One region of the Neobacillus sp. NPDC093182 genome, then DNA from elsewhere that is predicted to be linked to it. Evidence: riboswitches for the same ligand, from Rfam matches in the RefSeq annotation. Region 1 holds a riboswitch; each other region holds the start of a gene.
The links. Region 1 has a riboswitch for S-adenosylmethionine ahead of mtnW (2,3-diketo-5-methylthiopentyl-1-phosphate enolase). Riboswitches for the same ligand answer to the same signal wherever they lie in the genome.
Positions count from the first base shown of each region.

Region 2: another riboswitch for S-adenosylmethionine. It lies ahead of ACIQAA_RS31395 (phosphoadenylyl-sulfate reductase); the one in region 1 lies ahead of mtnW (2,3-diketo-5-methylthiopentyl-1-phosphate enolase).
Region 3: another riboswitch for S-adenosylmethionine. It lies ahead of metK (methionine adenosyltransferase); the one in region 1 lies ahead of mtnW (2,3-diketo-5-methylthiopentyl-1-phosphate enolase).
Region 4: another riboswitch for S-adenosylmethionine. It lies ahead of ACIQAA_RS05770 (sugar ABC transporter substrate-binding protein); the one in region 1 lies ahead of mtnW (2,3-diketo-5-methylthiopentyl-1-phosphate enolase).

Region 1 covers NZ_JBIVOI010000018.1:73,936-78,871, forward strand. Annotated here, with positions in the region: gene ACIQAA_RS26485 (PAS domain-containing sensor histidine kinase) at 1-259, shown strand, start outside; gene ACIQAA_RS26490 (carbon-nitrogen family hydrolase) at 297-1,079, opposite strand; gene ACIQAA_RS26495 (pyridoxal phosphate-dependent aminotransferase) at 1,196-2,374, shown strand; SAM riboswitch class I at 2,453-2,561, shown strand; gene mtnW (2,3-diketo-5-methylthiopentyl-1-phosphate enolase) at 2,636-3,838, shown strand; gene ACIQAA_RS26505 (2-hydroxy-3-keto-5-methylthiopentenyl-1-phosphate phosphatase) at 3,839-4,510, shown strand; gene ACIQAA_RS26510 (methylthioribulose 1-phosphate dehydratase) at 4,504-4,936, shown strand, end outside.
Region 2 covers NZ_JBIVOI010000029.1:26,010-30,945, reverse strand. Annotated here, with positions in the region: gene cysC (adenylyl-sulfate kinase) at 1-44, opposite strand, end outside; gene sat (sulfate adenylyltransferase) at 58-1,215, opposite strand; gene ACIQAA_RS31400 (sulfate permease) at 1,330-2,388, opposite strand; gene ACIQAA_RS31395 (phosphoadenylyl-sulfate reductase) at 2,404-3,120, opposite strand; SAM riboswitch class I at 3,190-3,291, opposite strand; gene ACIQAA_RS31390 (anthranilate phosphoribosyltransferase) at 3,438-4,469, opposite strand; gene cobA (uroporphyrinogen-III C-methyltransferase) at 4,453-4,936, opposite strand, start outside.
Region 3 covers NZ_JBIVOI010000001.1:842,117-847,052, reverse strand. Annotated here, with positions in the region: gene ACIQAA_RS04405 (alpha/beta hydrolase family protein) at 1-736, shown strand, start outside; gene ACIQAA_RS04400 (DUF2584 domain-containing protein) at 778-1,020, shown strand; gene pckA (phosphoenolpyruvate carboxykinase (ATP)) at 1,060-2,646, opposite strand; SAM riboswitch class I at 2,864-3,002, shown strand; gene metK (methionine adenosyltransferase) at 3,205-4,404, shown strand; gene asnB (asparagine synthase (glutamine-hydrolyzing)) at 4,613-4,936, shown strand, end outside.
Region 4 covers NZ_JBIVOI010000002.1:236,574-241,509, forward strand. Annotated here, with positions in the region: gene ACIQAA_RS05760 (threonine/serine exporter family protein) at 1-378, opposite strand, end outside; gene ACIQAA_RS05765 (threonine/serine exporter family protein) at 392-1,153, opposite strand; gene ACIQAA_RS05770 (sugar ABC transporter substrate-binding protein) at 1,266-2,375, opposite strand; SAM riboswitch class I at 2,500-2,607, opposite strand; gene yfkAB (radical SAM/CxCxxxxC motif protein YfkAB) at 2,816-3,934, opposite strand; gene ACIQAA_RS05780 (formate/nitrite transporter family protein) at 4,127-4,915, shown strand.

The sequences.
Region 1 (4,936 bases):
AGCAATTACCATTGCGATAAAGTCCATTAAGGACCAATTTATCCAGATTTCAATTCGTGATGAAGGAACGGGGATTCCTAAGGATAAAATAAAAAAACTTGGAAAACCGTTTTATACTACTAAAGAAAAAGGTACTGGGCTTGGATTGATGGTCAGTTATCGAATTATCGAGGAACATAAAGGGAGTATTGAAGTTGAAAGTGAAGAAGGAATAGGAACTTTATTTAAGATTAGGATACCATTAAAACATGAAAATTAGGAAAACCACTGCCGATAATTGGAAGTGGTTTTTTTGGCTAGTATAAATCTGGTCTTCTATCTTCAAAAATGGGGATTTGTTTTCGAATATCCTTTACGAGGTCCAACTCAATTACTACAGACAATATTTCCTCATTTGCTCCAGCTTCAGCGATTACTTCTCCCCATGGGTCAATAATCATGGAATGACCAGCGAATTCATTATTTGGATCAGATCCGGAGCGGTTGCAGGCAATGACGAAACATTGATTTTCAATGGCTCTTGCAATTAACAATGATCTCCAGTGCGATAAACGGGGAGCTGGCCATTCTGCAACAACAAATAATGCTTCAGCTCCTTTTGCGGTATGTGCACGAATCCATTCTGGGAAACGAATATCATAGCAAATGACTCCGCCGAAAGACCGATTATCCAATTCAAATAACCCTTTCTCTTGACCTGCCTCGAGGTAAAGATGCTCATCCATCAATTTAAAAAGATGCAGTTTACTATATGATTGGACAAGCTTTCCTTCATTATTGACGATTAGGAGGGTATTTTTAACTCCTTGACCTCCTCGATTTGCCACCGAACCTCCGACAAAGTGAACTTGATATTTTTTTGCAGCTTTCGTTAAAAAATCAATCGTTTTTTCTGCATTCCTGTCTGCAATGGTGTCAAGGCGTGTCAAATCATACCCTGTTGTCCATAACTCCGGTAACACAATAATATCAGGATTTTCTTTCATTGCATTTCCGATAAGTTTTTCTGCGTGTTGATAGTTTTTATTTGGATCTCCAAAGGCAATATCCATTTGCAAACAAGTTATTTTAAATTTCACCCAACTTCACCTCATTTTGAAATTTCGGAATTTTTTCTTTACAAGCTGTCTTAAAAGTTATATCATTTGTGACTAGAATTCAACAACAAAATGTATAAATTAAAGCAGGTGATATGATGAAACAATTTCCAACATCGGAAATTTTAAACAATCTTCCGAAACAGTTTTTTGCTTCTTTAGTAAAAAAGGTAGGGAAATACATTGAAGCAGGCTATGATGTAATTAATTTAGGACAGGGTAATCCCGATCAGGCTACCCCCAACCATATCGTAAAAAAAATGCAGGAAGCAGCCGCAAATCCTGCAAACCATAGGTATTCTCCATTTCAGGGACATGGTTATTTAAAGCAGGCGGCTGCAGATTTTTACAAAAGAGAATATGATGTAACCATTGATCCGGATAAGGAAGTAGCCATTTTGTTTGGAGGTAAGGCAGGATTAGTGGAAATTCCACAATGCCTATTAAATCCAGGTGATACAATGCTTGTTCCTGATCCAGGTTATCCTGATTACTTATCTGGGGTAGCGCTAGCAAAGGCAGAAATGGTAACGATGCCATTACGGGAAAGTAATAATTTTCTGCCAGACTTTAATGAGTTACCTTCTGAGGCGATTGAAAGAGCAAAATTAATGTTCCTTAATTATCCGAACAATCCAACAGGGGCTGCAGCCACAAAGGAATTTTTTGAGGAGACGGTTAAACTTGCAAGCCTTAATGATATTTGTGTGGTTCACGATTTTGCCTATGGGGCAATAGGCTTTGATGGAGATAAGCCAGTCAGTTTTTTACAGATTGATGGAGCAAAAGAAGTTGGCATTGAAATCTATACTCTTTCGAAAACCTACAACATGGCAGGGTGGCGTGTTGGATTCGCAGTAGGCAATAGCAGTGTTATTTCAGCCATTGAGCTTTTACAAGACCATCTATATTGCAGCATATTTGGCGGTATTCAGGAAGCAGCTGCGGAAGCATTAACCGGTCCGCAGGATTGTGTTCGAGAATTGAATAATCTCTATGAGCGCAGGAGAAATGTTTTGATAGAGGGACTTCGTTCTCTTGGCTGGAATGTGACAGCGCCAAAGGGATCCTTTTTTGCTTGGCTAAAGGTACCTGAAGGGCTTACTTCTACTGAATTTGCTGATATCCTTCTGAAGCAGGCACATATTGCCGTTGCTCCTGGGATTGCATTTGGTGAATTAGGTGAAGGCTATGTCCGGGTTGGTTTGCTCACAAGTGAGGAACGTTTAGGAGAAGCGGTTAGAAGAATTAGTAAGTTAGAAATATTTAAAAAATAGCATTGACAAAAAATATAATTCTTGGGATAATGCAAAATATAGTTTATCAACATGATAATAGTAACTAATACGATCGTTTTCTTATCAAGAGCAGGCGGAGGGAAAAGCCCTATGAAGCCCGGCAACCGACTTAACACTTATGTTAGGCACGGTGCTAAATCTTGCAGCACAAGCTGAAAGATGAGAAGATGTTAGTTTGCGATGCTAACCTCTTCTTTTTGGAAGAGGTTTTTTATGTTTCTCTAGAAAGGAAGAGTGAAATTGACTGAATTAATAGCTACATACCTAGTTCACGGTGAAAAAAATCTTGAAAAAAAAGCTGAGGAAATTGCTTTAGGTTTGACTGTCGGTTCATGGACGAACTTACCTGAACTAGAACAGAGTCAATTACGCAAGCACAAAGGCAGGGTAGTTTCGACTGAAGGTTTACAAGAGGATCAGTCGACTATCCGTATTGCATATCCAACCATCAATTTTTCTAATGATATTCCTGCCATTCTGACCACCGTTTTTGGAAAACTTTCATTAGATGGAAAAATAAAATTAATTGATTTACAGTTTGAGGATGAATTAAAAAGCAAATTCCCTGGACCTAGATTTGGTATTGAAGGATTAAGAGAAAAGCTCGGGGTTTTTAACCGTCCGCTATTAATGAGCATCTTTAAAGGAGTTTTGGGGAAGGATATAAATTTTCTAACAGAGCAGTTAAAGCAACAGGCTCTTGGCGGTGTTGATTTCGTAAAGGATGACGAAATTCTTTTTGAAAATGAGCTGACTCCATTTGAAAAAAGAATAACAGAAGGCAAAAAAGTGTTACAGGAAGCATTTGAACATACCGGACATCGTACCTTGTATGCGGTAAATCTAACAGGCAGAACATCGCAGTTGAAGGACAAAGCTAGGAAAGCAAAAGAGCTTGGTGCAGACTTGTTACTTTTTAATGTTTTTGCTTATGGATTAGACGTTTTACAAGAGCTGCGTGAGGATGATCAAATTTCCTTACCATTAATGGCTCATCCTGCTGTAAGCGGGGCTTTAACATCATCATCCCATTATGGTCTCTCGCATTCCTTGTTATTAGGTAAGCTTCTTAGACTTGCAGGTGCTGATTTGTCATTATTTCCATCACCATATGGAACAGTGGCATTAGAGAAATCCTCTGCCATTTCAATCGCAGAGGAATTAGTTAAAACAGATACTATAAAGCGGTCGTTTCCTGTCCCATCGGCAGGCATACATCCTGGGTTAGTGCCGCTGTTGATTCGGGATTTCGGAATTGAATCTGTCATTAACGCTGGAGGCGGCGTTCATGGGCATCCAAATGGTGCGCGCGGCGGCGGACTTGCATTCCGACAAGCAATTGAAGTGAATCTTCAAGGGAAGACCTTAGCAGAAGGAAGAGAGCAATATCCGGAGCTAAAGAGTGCATTACAGTTATGGGGAAATGCAGAGGTGTCAGAATAAATGAAGCCTGTCATCTACTGTGATTTTGATGGGACGATTACCGAGAGTGATAACATCATTGCAATCATGAAAAAATTTGCACCACCTAATTGGGAGCAAATTAAAGATCAGATTTTATCACAAAAGATCTCTATTAGTGAGGGTGTAGGCAAATTATTTTGGGAATTACCTAGCAGCCAAAAAGATGAAATTACAAAATTTGCAATTGAAAACGCCAAGATACGCAAAGGGTTTTCTGAATTTGTCCAGTTTGCTAGAACAGAAAATATTCCTTTTTATATTGTCAGCGGCGGGATAGATTTCTTTGTTTATCCGATTCTTGAAAAATACGGCCCGTTTGAAGGGATTTATTGTAACCACAGCGATTTTTCAGGAGAAAACATAAGAATACTTTGGCCATATACCTGTGATTCTTTATGTGAAAATGAATGCGGATGCTGCAAACCTAGTATTATACGAAAGTTAAACCAAGATGAAGATATCTTTACAATCGTAATCGGTGACTCCGTAACCGATCTTGAGGCAGCGAAACAAGCTGATTTTGTACTGGCAAGAGATTTGTTAGAGGAAAAATGTGCTGAATGGGGTTTAAACCATAAAGGTTTTATTACTTTTTTTGACTGTATAGATGAAATTAAAAATCAGATTGAGGTGAAGAGGACATCATGTTAGAGGAAAAATGGCAGGAGTTAGCAGATATAAAGGATGAACTAGCTGAGCGCGATTGGTTTATGGGAACAAGCGGCAACCTTGCTATTAAGGTAAGTGATAATCCTCTGCAATTTCTGGTGACGGCGAGTGGTAAGGATAAACGCAAACGTACAGAAGAGGACTTTTTGTTAGTAGACGAATTTGGGCATGCAGTAGAAGAAACTCACTTAAAGCCTTCAGCAGAAACATTGCTTCACGTCGAAATCTATCGAAAAACCAATGCAGGCTGCAGTCTCCATGTTCACACCATAGATAATAACGTGATTTCAGAGGTTTATGGCAACCAGGGTGAGGTAACGTTTAAGGGGCAGGAGCTGATTAAGGCTTTCAACAAGTGGGAAGAGGACGCAGTGCTGACGATTCCAATTATCAAAAACTATGCTCATA
Region 2 (4,936 bases), on a different contig from region 1:
GAAACGGTACTAGCATGCCAAGTGATATTCGTTGCTTTTGTCATTTGTTTCTCCTCCTTAAACCGTCGTTTCTTCTTTCATTCCCTCAATCAACACTTCAACAACCTCTTTACGGCTGAATGTGGATGGAGGAAGCTGTCCTGCGCGAAGCAATTCTCTTACTTTTGTTCCAGAAAGGATCACTCTGTCTTCGCTGCTGTGCGGGCAAGTTTTATCAGAAGCCATTCCTTCACACTTTGTGCAATAGAAGCTATGTTCAAAGAATAAAGGTTTAATACCAAGTTCCCCTTCAGGGAATTCATTAAAAATTAATTGAGCATCGTACGTACCGTAATAATTACCGACACCTGCGTGGTCACGGCCAACGATAAAATGCGTGCAGCCAAAGTTTTTGCGGGCAATTGCATGGAAAATCGCTTCTCTTGGTCCTGCATATCTCATTGCCGCTGGGTAGACACCAAGCTGTACACGTTCTCGAGGGTAGTAATTTTCAAGAAGGACACGATAGCTTTTTAGACGAACATCGGCTGGGATATCGTCAGACTTCGTTTCCCCAACAAGCGGGTTCACGAAAAGTCCATCAACTGTTTCAAGTGCTGCTTTTTGAATGTACTCATGTGCACGGTGAATAGGATTTCTTGTTTGGAAACCGACAACTGTTTTCCAGCCTTTTTCTTCAAACAATGCACGTGTTTCTTTCGGCTCGAACCAAACATCGCCGAAGATTCCTTTTTCAGGCTTTTTAACTAACACTACTTCACCGGCCACATAGACAGGTCCTCTTTCATACAGACGCTTAACTCCTGGATGAGCAGTTTCTAGTGTTTTATAAATCTCAACGGCTTCCTTGTCTAAATTCGGTTCATACCATTCTGAAACGGTAATAACCCCATATACCTCTTTATTGTAAACAAGCTTTATTTTCTCCCCCACTTCAAGTGTTGCTGCTGTTTCATAAGAAACCGGAAGTGTAACAGGAATAGACCAAATCGTATTGTCTGCAAGGCGCATGTTCTCTACGACATTTTCATAATCTGCTTTTCCAAGAAAACCGGTTAGTGGACTAAATAACCCAACACCGATCAACTCAAGGTCACTTAAGGCAATGGCGTCGATTTCGAGTTCTTTTACAATGGATGTTACATCATAGTTTGGATCAAATGCTTGGATTAGTTTACCTCCATGAGGTGCTGGTAAAAATGACAACAGAATCATACCTTTCTTTTTTGAATTTACGTTATTTTATTAAAAATCCTCTAAATTAGAGATTTATATCAGCGATAAAGAATTTATCGTTGAAATCAAAAATGTTTTAGCGAAGCGAACAAACTACTTTTCTGCTGCTTCTACGACTGGTTGATTCGACCTTTTCATCAATGACGACACTCCAAATACGGAGATTAAAACACCTGCCATTGCTACAATCGGATAAAAGTTATGTTCAATCAGCAATTGGATAAGTGTATAAGAAAGCACCATAGATAAAACAGGTGACACAATCCAAACCGTAAGAAGCTGAACCACTATACCTTTTTTTAAGACAGACTTGCCTTGTTTGGCAAAGCCAATGCCGATAATTGAAGATGTTGTGATTTGTGTCAGTGGTACAGGAATGCCGAAAACAGAGGCGACAGTAACAATCGCTGCTCCTGTTCCAGAAATGACACAGCCCTCTTCCAGACGAAGCGTGGTAATTTTCTTCCCATTTGTTTCAAGAACACGATGACCTAACAGAATGGCACCAGCTGCTACAAAAAGCCCGCCCCAGAAAATACCGGCACTTGTCGACATGATATCAGCCCCGACTAGCGGTCCCACTGCATTGGCAACATTGTTCATCCCCGCTGAGAAAGCTTCAAATAACCCCATACATACGACAAGAACAGAAAGGATTGGAATGGCTTTCGGCGCTTCCATCCAACGTTTCAACGTTTTATTTTTTAATAGATTCGCAGCTAGAATCGCAATCACGAATGCCGCAAAAGGAGTAAGCAGCCAAAAAAACATAATCCATGCAAGGTTACTCACAAACACAGATTGATAGACAATTCCAGCCCCTACTACTGATCCTACTGCTACTTCACTGGTGGAAAGTGGTATCCCGAATATATTCGCTAAAAATAAAGACAGCGCAGCTGATGCTAAAACGATGAGAGCGATTGGTACGGTAAAAGTGCTGTTTGGTACAATTCCGCTGCCAATGGTTTTTACTACTTCACCGCCGCCAAGCCAAGCCCCAAAGAACACGGTAATACCGCATAGTAACAGTGCCAGCTTTTTCTTCACCACTCCTGCTCCGTAAGAAATTCCCATCGAAGCAGCTGCACCACTTGCACCAATATTAATTGCAAAAAATAACCCTATCGTAACTGCTATAATTGTGAGCAAACTAAAAGCCCCCTTTTAGGATGTGTGTAAGCCACACTCCGTTTTGCCACTTCCCGCCCAGCGCCCTGCACGTGAATCACCATCTGCCGTAACAGGCTGTGTACAAGGGAAACAGCCGATACTAGGGTAATTTTGATCATGTAAGGTATTGTAAGGGATATCTTTTTCCTTGATATAGTCCCAAACTTCGTCCCATGTCCAGTGAATAAGCGGACAGATTTTAATATTCTGAAACTTATCATCTTTATTAAGAAATTGAGTGTTTGCTCTAGTGGGTGATTGTTCTCGGCGAAGCCCTGAGATCCAAGCTTGTTTTGCCGTCAGCGTCTCCCTTAATGGAATGACTTTACGGATATTACAGCATTGGTTAGGCTCCCTCTTCCATAGTGCTGACCCATATTGCTCGCGTTGTTCATCTAATGTCAGCTTTGGGAGTTTTCGCTCAATATTTAGTGAAGGAAAACGCTCTTCGATTTTGTTAATTACCTCATACGTTTCCGGAAAGTGTAAGCCAGTATCTAAGAATACAATATGCGCGTCTGGCTTAACCTGCTGGATAAGGTCGATTAATACAATCGCTTCAGCTCCAAAGCTCGAAGCATACACAATTTGGTCTTCTGGATACGAGTTGTATGCCCACTCTAATACCGATTTTGCTCCCTTTGTTTTATCCTCAATAGAGAAATGATCGGATATTTGGTTCAAGTTTTCATATGTTACCGGTGTAGCCATTACTATAAACCTCCTCTGTTTATCAAAAAAGCCTTCCCGAAAAGGAAAGGCATCTCACGATAGTTTAACGCCTTATCTCCCAAAATGAAGATCATTTTGCTGGAATTAGCACCTTGCACAGCAGGTTGCCGGGCTTCATAGGACCAGTCCCTCAGCCTCTCTTGATAAGTATTTTGTATTTGATGAAATTAATCCTACCATACCAATAGGTTTTATGTAAATGAGTAAAACAAAAATTTTGAAAAATAAATTTTCTACCATTTTATTCCATTCGCCAAGAAAAAAAACGCCCTGGACGCAATACCGTCTAGAACGCATTAGTTAGACATCACTTTCCATTTTTCTAATTGACTTAAACCTCGTTGATCCGTTAGTTGTTGTTTTGCGATCTCTATTCCTTCTCCTATGTCATTTACTGCACCAAACAGGTGATACCTTATGCCAGTATTAAATAGCACTTGATTGTAATAGGGCTGGAGTGATGCAGATTGTTCCCCGCTGAGAATCGCCAGCGTAATGTCAGACTGTTCTTGTACAGACAGCTTGATATCTTTATCTAACTCGTGCACCAACAGGCCGTATTCCTCCGGTTTTACGATGGAAGATTCAATCTTATTGTCTGTTATTTTGTAAATAAAGCTGTTGCGGTGAACAGGCAAATCCTCAGAGCCTTCCGTTCCTTGAACGACATAGACATTTTTAAAGGAAAGCTCTTTAAACATAGGTGCAATTTTGTTAATCGCTGTCCGATGATATGCACCCATCATCAGAGATTCTGCATTAGCTAGATTTAATAACTTCTCTACTGTATTAAAAAGAGTTCTCACCCCCAGCTCTTTGCGGATTCCTCGCAGCTTTCCTAAACTAGAGCAATATTCCTCTGTGTTTGCAAAAGCAATTCCTGCTTCTTGGATTGTTTCTGCCAATCTTTGCGGCGGTTGAGAAACATTAATACCTAATTGTAAAAGAATATCCTTGAGCGCTGTTCCATATTTCGGCGGCAGTGAATCGCTGCCATGTAAAAACACTGGAAACCCGTATTCAGCCATCAAAATGGCAGCAGGAATAGTCCCCGTAAAGGAATTCCTTCCATTATACGGACTGGCTAGATCAATAATAGACCGGTTTGACACTTCAAGTTTATTGCTAACATCCTGATAGGCAAGCACAAACGCCAGCAATTCCTCCGGCGATTCCGTTTTCAAGCGGAGCGCAATCAGATAGGCAGCAATTTGGGCATCTGTTGCCTTGCCGCTAATAATCGTTTGAGCGACTTCTTTTGTTTGTTGATAGTCTAAGTCTTTCGACCCTCTTTTTCCTCTTGCGACTTCTTTAAGCCATTGTTGCATAGCTTTCCGCCTTCCCCTCTGCTTCTAGTAAACTTATTTTATCACGGAAGGTGACAACTTCTCCAACAACGATCATAGCAGGATTTTGAATACCTTCTTTTTTAACCACGCTGACAATTGAGCTTAGTGTTCCTGTAACGGTTCGCTGCGCCAGAGTTGTTCCCTGCTGAATGATCGCAACTGGAGTATTTTCCTTTTTTCCATGCTTCATTAATTCCTCGCAAATATACGGGAGGTTTGTGATTCCCATATAAATTGCCAGTGTGTCAACACCTGTAGCTAGGCTCTTCCAATTAATGTCGGTTGGTTTCCCCTTCGGCTTATGCCCCGTGACGACAGCAAAAGAGCTTCCTAAATCGCGATGTGTAATCGGGATTCCAGCATAGGCTGGAGCGGCTATTCCGGCTGTTATCCCTGGAACCACTTCAACTTGGAGCCCCTTTGCCAGCAAAGCTTCGACCTCCTCC
Region 3 (4,936 bases), on a different contig from region 1:
CAATGTGGAATTAAGGGAGATTACGTATCTTTCAAATGGATTGAGAGTAAAAGGATTACTTGCGGAACCGAAAATAAAAGGAAACTATGACGGCTTTTTATATTTACGGGGCGGTATTAAGAATGTTGGTAAGGTAAGACCTGCAAGAATTGCTCAATTTGCCTCTGAAGGATTTATTGTATTTGCCCCCTACTATCGGGGAAATCAAGGCGGGGAGGGGAATGAGGATTTTGCTGGAGAGGACAGGGAGGATGCTTTTGCCGGATTTGAGCTTTTAAAGTCGTTTCCTAATGTAGGGTTTATCCATGTTTTTGGTTTTTCGCGAGGTGGTGTAATGGCATTGATGACCGCACTCCAATACCAAGAGGCAGCTTCCATTGTTACTTGGGGCGGGGTAAGTGATATGTTTTTAACCTACGAAGAAAGAAAAGATTTGCGGAAAATGATGAAAAGGGTGATTGGCGGTACACCTGGAAAATATCCTGAACGATATAAAGAGCGAACTCCCCTTTATGAGCTCGAAAAGCTTTTAGCACCTGTTTTAATCATTCATGGAGTAAATGATCAGAATGTATCGGTAGAGCATGCCTACAGACTAGAAAGAAGACTCAAGATGTTAAATAAGCCGGTGGAGTGCTGGTACTTTGATGAGTTTACCCATTACTTTCCTCCCGTAGTAAACAGAAAAATCGTGAAAGATTTAACGAAGTGGATGAAATGTCAAATCAAAAGATGATAAAATAAAAGTAAGTCCAATCACAGAGGAGTTGGGTACATATGGGTATGCCTCTTGAGTTAAATACGATGATCGTAACAAAAGGCAGAGAAACAAGAATCGAAGAAAATCGTTTTGTTTTAGAAAAAGAAGGCTATCGACTTTATCCGATTGATATTCCCATTGACGTGAGAAAAACCATTGAAAGCGACACGAACGGGACAGCTGTCATTAAAAAAGTAGAATGGCAAGAAAACCGCACTTGGTTAACTTACCAATTAATTTCACTAAATTCTACAAATTAGTAAAGGCCCTTATCGAAATACGATAAGGGCTTTCTCTATTTAGGCAATTGGTCCGCCTTTTTCTTCAATTTCTGAATCAACTCTGGTGAATTTTTTAAAGTTTTCACGGAATTTAGCCGCTAAATCTTTTGCTTTCTTCTCATAGGCTTGTGGGTCATCCCAAGTTTTGCTTGGTTGAAGAACCTCATCAGGTACACCTGCAATATGGAGTGGAATATTTAGTCCAAAAATATCGTCTTTTACTGTTTCGACATTGTTTAGTTCCCCTTCAAGTGCAGCCTGAATCATTGCTCGTGTATAGGATAACTTCATGCGGCTCCCCACTCCGTATTCTCCGCCAGTCCAGCCAGTATTAACAAGAAAGACATTTGCATTATGCTCAAGAATCTTTTCACCAAGCATTTCTGCATAACGTGTTGCAGGTAAAGGCAGGAATGGTGCGCCAAAGCAGGTGGAGAAGGTCGCTTCTGGAGATGTAACACCACGCTCGGTTCCGGCTAACTTGGATGTATAACCACTCAAGAAATGATACATTGCCTGCTCTTTTGTTAACTTCGAGATTGGAGGCAATACCCCAAATGCATCGGCGGTTAAAAAGACAATGGTATTCGGGTGACCCGCAATGCTCGGTTCAACTATATTTTCAATGGCGTGCATCGGATAAGCAGCCCTTGTATTTTCAGTTAGAGTTGCATCGTCATAATCTGCAATTCTTGTATCGGGATTGAGAACAACATTTTCTAATACAGAACCAAAATGGATGGCATCAAAAATTTGCGGTTCTTTTTCCCTGGAAAGATTAATTGTTTTTGCATAGCATCCGCCTTCAATATTAAAAACGCCATTAGAAGACCAGCCATGTTCATCATCACCAATTAAACGGCGTTTGGGGTCTGCTGATAAAGTGGTTTTACCTGTCCCAGAAAGACCGAAGAACAGAGCAACATCACCTTCCACACCTATATTAGCAGAGCAGTGCATAGAGAAAATATTATTTTCAGGTAATAGGTAGTTCATGATTGAAAAAATCGACTTTTTCATTTCGCCAGCATATTCTGTTCCGCCGATTAATATCGTTCGTTTTTCGAATGAGATAATAATAAAGGTTTCAGACTTTGTTCCATCTACTACAGGATTTGCTTTAAAGTTTGGAGCAGAAATGACCGTGAAACCAGGTTTATGTGTCAGCAATTCTTCTTCACTAGGACGAATAAATAGTTGATGGGCGAATAGATTATGCCAAGCAAATTCATTCACAATTTGAATCGGCAATTGGGTCTTTTTATCAGCCCCTGCAAATCCTTTAAAAACAAAGATTTCATTTTTTTCTTTTAAGTATTCTAAAACTTTTTGATAGAGGTTATTAAAAACTTCTTCTGAAATGGGCTGATTTAAATTACCCCAATCAATTTTATCCTTAATGGATTCTTCCATTACAATAAATTTGTCTTGAGGAGATCTTCCAGTATATTTACCTGTTGATACACTGATCGCACCAGTTGAGGTTAGTTTTCCTTCATTTCTAGATAGTATTTTTTCCACTAATTGAGGAACAGACATTTGAATATGCACATGACTGTCTTCCAGCAATTGGTTTAATTCATTTGGGACATGTACTGAATTCATCAGAACGAACCTTCCTTTTCAAGTTTTTAATATTCGATATATTCATAAAAAGTATAACACATTTAATCGAATAGTCTATACTAATTGGTGAATTTGGGTTGTATTATTAAGTATAAATTTAAAATGGAAAAATTTCATATAATTATCCTTAATTTGCTAGCAAATTCATTGACAATGTTCGAGAGGTTCAAGTATGATACTAATTTGAACGGATACTCTCTTATCCTGAGCTGGTGGAGGGACAGGCCCTATGAAACCCAGCAACCTGCTTTATGAGAAGATGATTACGTAGTTATCATTTTCTCAAGTGCGAAGGTGCTAATCTGACGCAAGGTTTTGACCTTGAACGATAAGAGTGAAAGGACCGGAACAACCTTTCCTCATGTGGTAAGGTTTTTTGTTTTGTATAAGACCTTTTATCAAAAGAGCTGCTAATAAAAATCCTTTGTTTATTTCATACTAAGGGAATGAGTACCGTATCAATTTCAGTGGTTCTAGAAGTATACCTGTAACCTTCATATGAACCTTGATTTATCTCATAATATAGGAGGAAATCAGATGTCAACAAAACGTCGTTTGTTCACTTCTGAGTCAGTTACGGAAGGTCATCCAGATAAAATCTGTGACCAAATTTCTGATTCGATTCTAGATGCGATTTTAGCAAAGGATGCAAATGCTCGGGTTGCTGCTGAAACGTCCGTTACAACTGGATTAGTCTTAGTGGCAGGTGAAATCACTACATCTACTTACGTTGATATTCCAAAGATCGTTCGTGAAACAATTAAAGGAATTGGGTACAATCGTGCTAAGTATGGCTTTGATTCCGAAACATGTGGTGTTATTACCTCTATAGGTGAGCAGTCTCCAGACATTGCGATGGGGGTCGATCAGGCACTTGAAGCACGTGAAGGGCAAATGTCTGATGAAGAAATTGAAGCTATTGGGGCAGGAGACCAAGGTTTAATGTTTGGGTTTGCATGTAACGAAACGAAAGAACTAATGCCTCTACCAATTTCATTAGCTCACAAGCTTGCACGTCGTTTAACTGAGGTTCGTAAAGAGGAAATTCTTCCTTACCTGCGTCCGGATGGAAAGACACAAGTAACGGTAGAATACGATGAGAACGACAAACCTGTCCGTATTGATACGATTGTTATTTCAACACAGCACCATCCCGAAATTACGTTAGAGCAAATCCAACGTAATGTAAAAGAGTATGTTATTAATCCAGTTGTTCCGAAAGAACTAATTGATGAAAATACAAAGTATTTCATTAATCCTACAGGTCGTTTTGTTATCGGTGGACCTCAAGGGGATGCTGGTCTAACTGGACGTAAAATTATTGTTGATACGTATGGCGGATATGCTCGTCACGGCGGCGGCGCATTCTCTGGTAAAGATCCTACAAAAGTTGACCGTTCTGCAGCCTATGCAGCTCGTTATGTTGCGAAGAATATTGTAGCAGCAGGACTTGCAGATAAGGTTGAAGTGCAGCTTGCCTATGCAATTGGTGTTGCAAGACCTGTTTCCATTTCCATTGACACATTTGGGACTGGAAAAGTAAGCGAAGAAGTTTTAGTCAATCTAGTTAGTAAAAACTTTGACCTTCGCCCAGCTGGAATCATTAACATGTTAAATCTTCGTCGCCCAATCTATAAACAAACTGCAGCATATGGTCATTTCGGCCGTACAGATGTTGACCTTCCTTGGGAGCGTACAGATAAAGCAGACACATTACGTCAACAAGCAAATATTTAATTAAACCCAATGTACAGGGGAGTTGCATTTTTAATGTAACTCTCTTTTTGATTTCGTCGTCTAAGTTTAGGGCAATGTGTTTAGGTGAAAACTATTTGTACCTGAATTTTCCTACCTTTCACACTGACATTTTTATATGAATAGTGGTAGGATAGGAGAGTATGTTTTTTAAGTTTGGATATTTAGATTGGAGTAGGTGACGTACATAATGTGTGGTTTTATTGGTTGTGTACACGACAAGGCACAAAACTATCGTGATGATCAAAAACAACAATTCAAAAATATGAACGATATTATAACCCATCGTGGACCAGATGATGATGGCTTTTATTATGATGACCATATTCAATTCGGTTTTCGCCGCTTAAGCATTATTGATATTGAATGCGGGCATCAGCCATTAACGTATGAAAATGAGCGCTATTGGATTATCTTTAATGGTGAGGTATATAACTACCTAGAACTTCGTGAAGAATTGCTCAAAGAAGGCTTACAGTTTGCAACAAACTCTGATACAGAAGTTATTATTGCT
Region 4 (4,936 bases), on a different contig from region 1:
AAATGCGATTGAGCCTGATAATAACGTTACTTTTGCAGCTAATGCCATGGCTTGAAAATAATCGTCCTCGACAAAATTCCTCATTGTATCATATGCCAGACCACCAGGAACTAATGGAATGATTCCCGCAACGCTAAAAATAATGACCGGTGTTTTATAGAATTTAGCTAACTCCTGACTGACTATCCCTACAAAAAGAGTGGCTCCAAGTGTGGCTAAAACAGAATCACCTGTATACTTTTCCGCTATATAATAAATAATCCATCCACCCATTCCAACAAGTCCGCATTTTACTAACGTCTCCTTCGGTGCATTAAAAATGACTCCGAAAGCAGCTGTTGCAATAAAGCTTGTGATTAATTGTCCAATGATATCCACATTAAGCCTCCATTTACAAAAAAGATAACACTACTGCTATTCCCGATCCGATAGCAAATGCTGTTAACAATGCTTCCGCACCTTTAGATAATCCCGAAACTAAATGTCCTGCCATTAAATCTCTTACCGCATTAGTGACTAAAAGACCAGGTACTAACGTCATGACGGACCCGATAATAATTTTATCCAGCTGCTGTCCTGCTCCTATTTTTACAAGGAAAAAGGATAGTAATCCAATAATGAATGAGGCCAAAAATTCCGAGAAAAACTTCACTGGTATGTAGCGGTGAATGTATAAAAAGCCGAAATATCCTACTCCTCCAGATAACATCGCTGGGATAAAATCAATCCACTCACCCATAAACATAATCATAAAACAGCCGCTGGCAATGGAGGCAGCCGCAACCTGAACCATAAACGGAAAGGTAACATTTAAGGCGTCAAGCTCTTTTAGAAGTGTTAAAGCTGATTCGAGATTTAATTCGCCGCTAGTAATCCTTCGTGAAATACTATTTACCATAGCTACCTTTTTCAAGTCAGTAGACCTTGTTGATATTCGTATCAACTTTGTTTTGGTTGGTTCAGTACCTTCAGCTGAAAAAATAATCCCTGTTGGAGTTACATAACTATGTGAATTTTCAATTCCAAAAGCAGCAGCGATCCTCATCATCGTATCCTCTACCCGATAGGTTTCTCCACCGCTTTGGAGCATTATTTTTCCGGCAAGCAAACATACTTCCATTATTTCATATGTACGTGTTTTTTCATTTTCCATCTAACCTTCACCACAATTACTCTTTCTTTTTATGATTTCCTAAGTTTAATCAAAAACTTTATTTTTATCAATAAAATAGACGCCAACCGTATAGGCAGGCGTCTATTTTATGTTATTTTTTATAATGTTCTTTTAACTTCTTCATCCATTCTTCTTCAAAGGCAGTTGATTGACCCCAGCCTGGAATAATATCAGCAAGGTTCACCATATTAACCGGTTCTGTTGACTTTTGAAGGTCTTCTTGTGAGATTAATGACGCTTCAAGATCAAATGTCTGCGGCGTTTCTTCACCTGCTAGTTTCTTTGCTAATAGTCTCATATTAACCGCACCAATGACCTTTGGATCCACTGCAGCAGTATACTTCCAAGCACTGCCTTTTCTTTGAATTTCTTGTAAATCCGCATTCGAAACATCGATACCATAAAGCTTAACTTCTTCTCTTCCAGCTTCCTTAAGTGCACGTGCAGCACCAATCGCAAAAGCATCCCATGTGGCAAAAATCGCATCCAGTTCACCTTTTGGATATTTGTTCAACATAGCCGCAACTGCATTCTGTGTTTGTACGCTTGTGTCAGCAGAAGCAACACCAAAACGCTCCACTTCCTTGATTCCTGGGTTCTTTTCTAAAACATCCTGGTAAACTTTATTCCTGCGAACCATTGGCGGGAATCCATCCACCCATAAATAAGCGATATTGGCTTCACCATTTGTTTCTTTCACTAATTGCTCTAATGCCAGCGTGGCCAACGCTTCATCATCCTGTGAAGTAAGCGTAACTCCATCCACTTTTGTCAGGTTCGCATTGGAGTCAAATGCAACAATGCTTTTTCCAGCATCGACGATTTTTTTGACATCATTGATAGTCGCATCATCGTCACCATGGGAAATAATAAATCCATCATAGTCTTGGTTTAAAGCTTGGTTAATTGCGTCATGAAATTTTGCTGTATCTCCATTCGCCGTAAACACATCTACTTTGAACCCTAGCGCTTCACCCTCTTGCTTGGCACCAGCTAGGAATTGGGCAGTATGATCGTCCCCGCCGATTTTTCGAATTACCTTAATTTTTGGCTGTTCCCCTTTTGCAAAACGCTCCGGAACTCCCTCAATTGTTGTATTTCCAGTTGCTTGCTTTGTTTCTCCTCCAGAAGCACAGCCTGTAAGCAATAGTGTTGCTGCAATCGCAGATACAAATGTGCTCTTAAAAAAATTCTTTTTCATGTTAAAAGCTCCCCTTTTTTGTTTTACGTGCGTTCCTACCAACGTTGCTCCTAGGAGGGTCTTTGAAAAAACAAAAAACCTCTCCAGAAAAGAGAGGTTTCATCACAAAATAAGGACTACTCCTCTCTTATCTCTCAAAACAATTCCTTGTTTTGCAGGATTTAGCACCAATTCCTTCCGGAACGGTTGCTGGGCGTCATCGGGCCAGTCCCTCTGCCACTCTTGATAAGAGAACGTATTATTTACTTGTTTAAAGTATTAAACTAAATTTAATCTCCTATTAACAATTTGTCAATAGTATTATCTAAATATTTTTAATTGAAAAACTTATTGGTAGTCATCACATTATCCTTTCCACTTGCCAAAAGATAGGTGTTTTACTTTCTTTAATTTGAAAATTCGGTATTATTATAGAAAAAAGCAGGGAGCTCCTGCTTTTTTTATTTGCTGATATTATTTTGGAGATTGGAAAAATCCAAATCCTGATAATAACTATTTTTAACTAAAATATTAGGACCAAGACATGACACAGCAGGACAATGACAACTCAATTCCTTAGCAATCGCAGAGGATTGCCAGTTTTCATACGCATCCGTCAGCTTGGTATTTTGAACATTCCCTAATGGCGGGGTATCACCAAAATCCGTTACGATTATATCTCCATTAAAAATGTTAACATTTAGTCGCGAACGGCCATCAGGATCATTTCTTACCGTTACATTTCTACTTTGAAAAAGTCTAGTTAACAGTTCTAAATCCTCTGTTTTATGGCTACATGCATAAAAAGGAAGCGTTCCAAAAAGCATCCATACATTTTCATCACGAACGTCTAATAAATGATGAATAGCTTCCCTAATTTCAATCAGGGATAACGTTTCCAGATTACTTGCAAAATCACTTGGATACATAGGGTGAATCTCATGCCGCTGACAGAGCATCTCATCGACAATTTGGCGATGTATTTTCTCCAGATGAGGTAATGTTCGTTTGTTAAGCATTGTTTCCGCGGATACCATTACACCAGCCTTCACTAATTCCCTGCTGTTTTCTATCATTCTAGTAAAATACTTTTCACGCTGCTTGTAATCAGGCTTGTTTGCCATCCTAGCAAATCCACCCTCAACAAAATCATCTGCCGTTCCCCAATTATGCGAGATATGTAAAACATCTAAATAAGGAATAATTAATTCATAGCGTGCTAAATCGAGTGTTAAATTCGAATTAATTTGCGTCCGAACACCGTTTTCATGAGCATACTTTAATATTGGCACCACGTAATTTTTTATAGAAGACAGGGAAAGCATCGGCTCGCCGCCTGTGATACTAAGCGACCGGAGGGTTGGAATTTCATTTAACCTATGCAAAAGCAAATCCACCGGAAGTGCTTCGGGGTCTTTTGTTTGAAGGGTGTACCCTACTGCACAATGCTCACAGCGCATATTACATAAGGTTGTAGTCGTGAATTCAATATTGGTAAGCTGAGGTTTTCCGTATTGCTTTATATCATTATAAGCTTCCCACGGATCATTTTCAGGGGTTATTTTTTTCAAATCGGACATAGTAAACTCCTTAAAATCAGTATTAGAAAAACCACTTCATTATAGCTGAAATATGGATATTATGGTAATTTAAAGTCTTTCAGAAAAACTTATGTTATTATTTAATCTATTATTCTATTCATGCATAATTTACTGTTCCTTTATTAAAGCTAAAGAGATAGTATTTTTTAAACAGTGGATGGTGATGTACATATGGAAATGCCACTCTTAAGTGAAGTCGAAAAGCTGGCTTTAAAGAAGGTAAAAGTCTTTAGACAAAGCCTGTTACGGTATATTTTAAGAGCTATGCTTGCAAGTATGTTTATCGGTTTTGGTGTAATTGTTGCTTTTAAGACTGGTAACTACTTTTATTTGGAACATTCCCCTTTTGCCTACCCGATGGCTGCCCTCACCTTTGGGTCTGCGATTATATTAATTGCCTACGGCGGAGGAGATTTGTTTACTGGTAATACCTTTTATTACACCTATGCAGCACTAAGAGGCAAAATGGCCTGGTTAGTAGTTACCCAGCTCTGGGTTAGCAGCTACATTGGAAATATTTTAGGGGCAGCAGTTTTCGCACTTTTAATTTTTACAACAGGTCTTTATGAAGAATCATCGGTTAACGGCTTTTTATTGAGTGTTGTGGAAAAGAAAATGCAAGTTCCCACAATGGAATTGTTCTTTCGAGCAATTCTATGTAATTGGCTCGTTTGTCTAGCTTTCTTTATCCCAATGGGTCTAAAAGGCGACGGACCAAAAATGTTTTCGATGATGCTTTTTGTGTTCTGTTTTTTCATTTCCGGCTATGAGCACAGCATTGCCAATATGTGTACATTTGCCATTGCGTTAGTGTTAAATCATCCAGGCACCATCTCCTGGGACGGCGTTGTCCATAACCTAGTTCCCGTTACAATTGGTAACTTGATTGGCGGAGGTATATTAATGGCCTGGATGTATCATTTTGTGAATAAACCTTTTTTGGATGAGTATAAGGAATAATAACAGCCGTATGATTTTCAT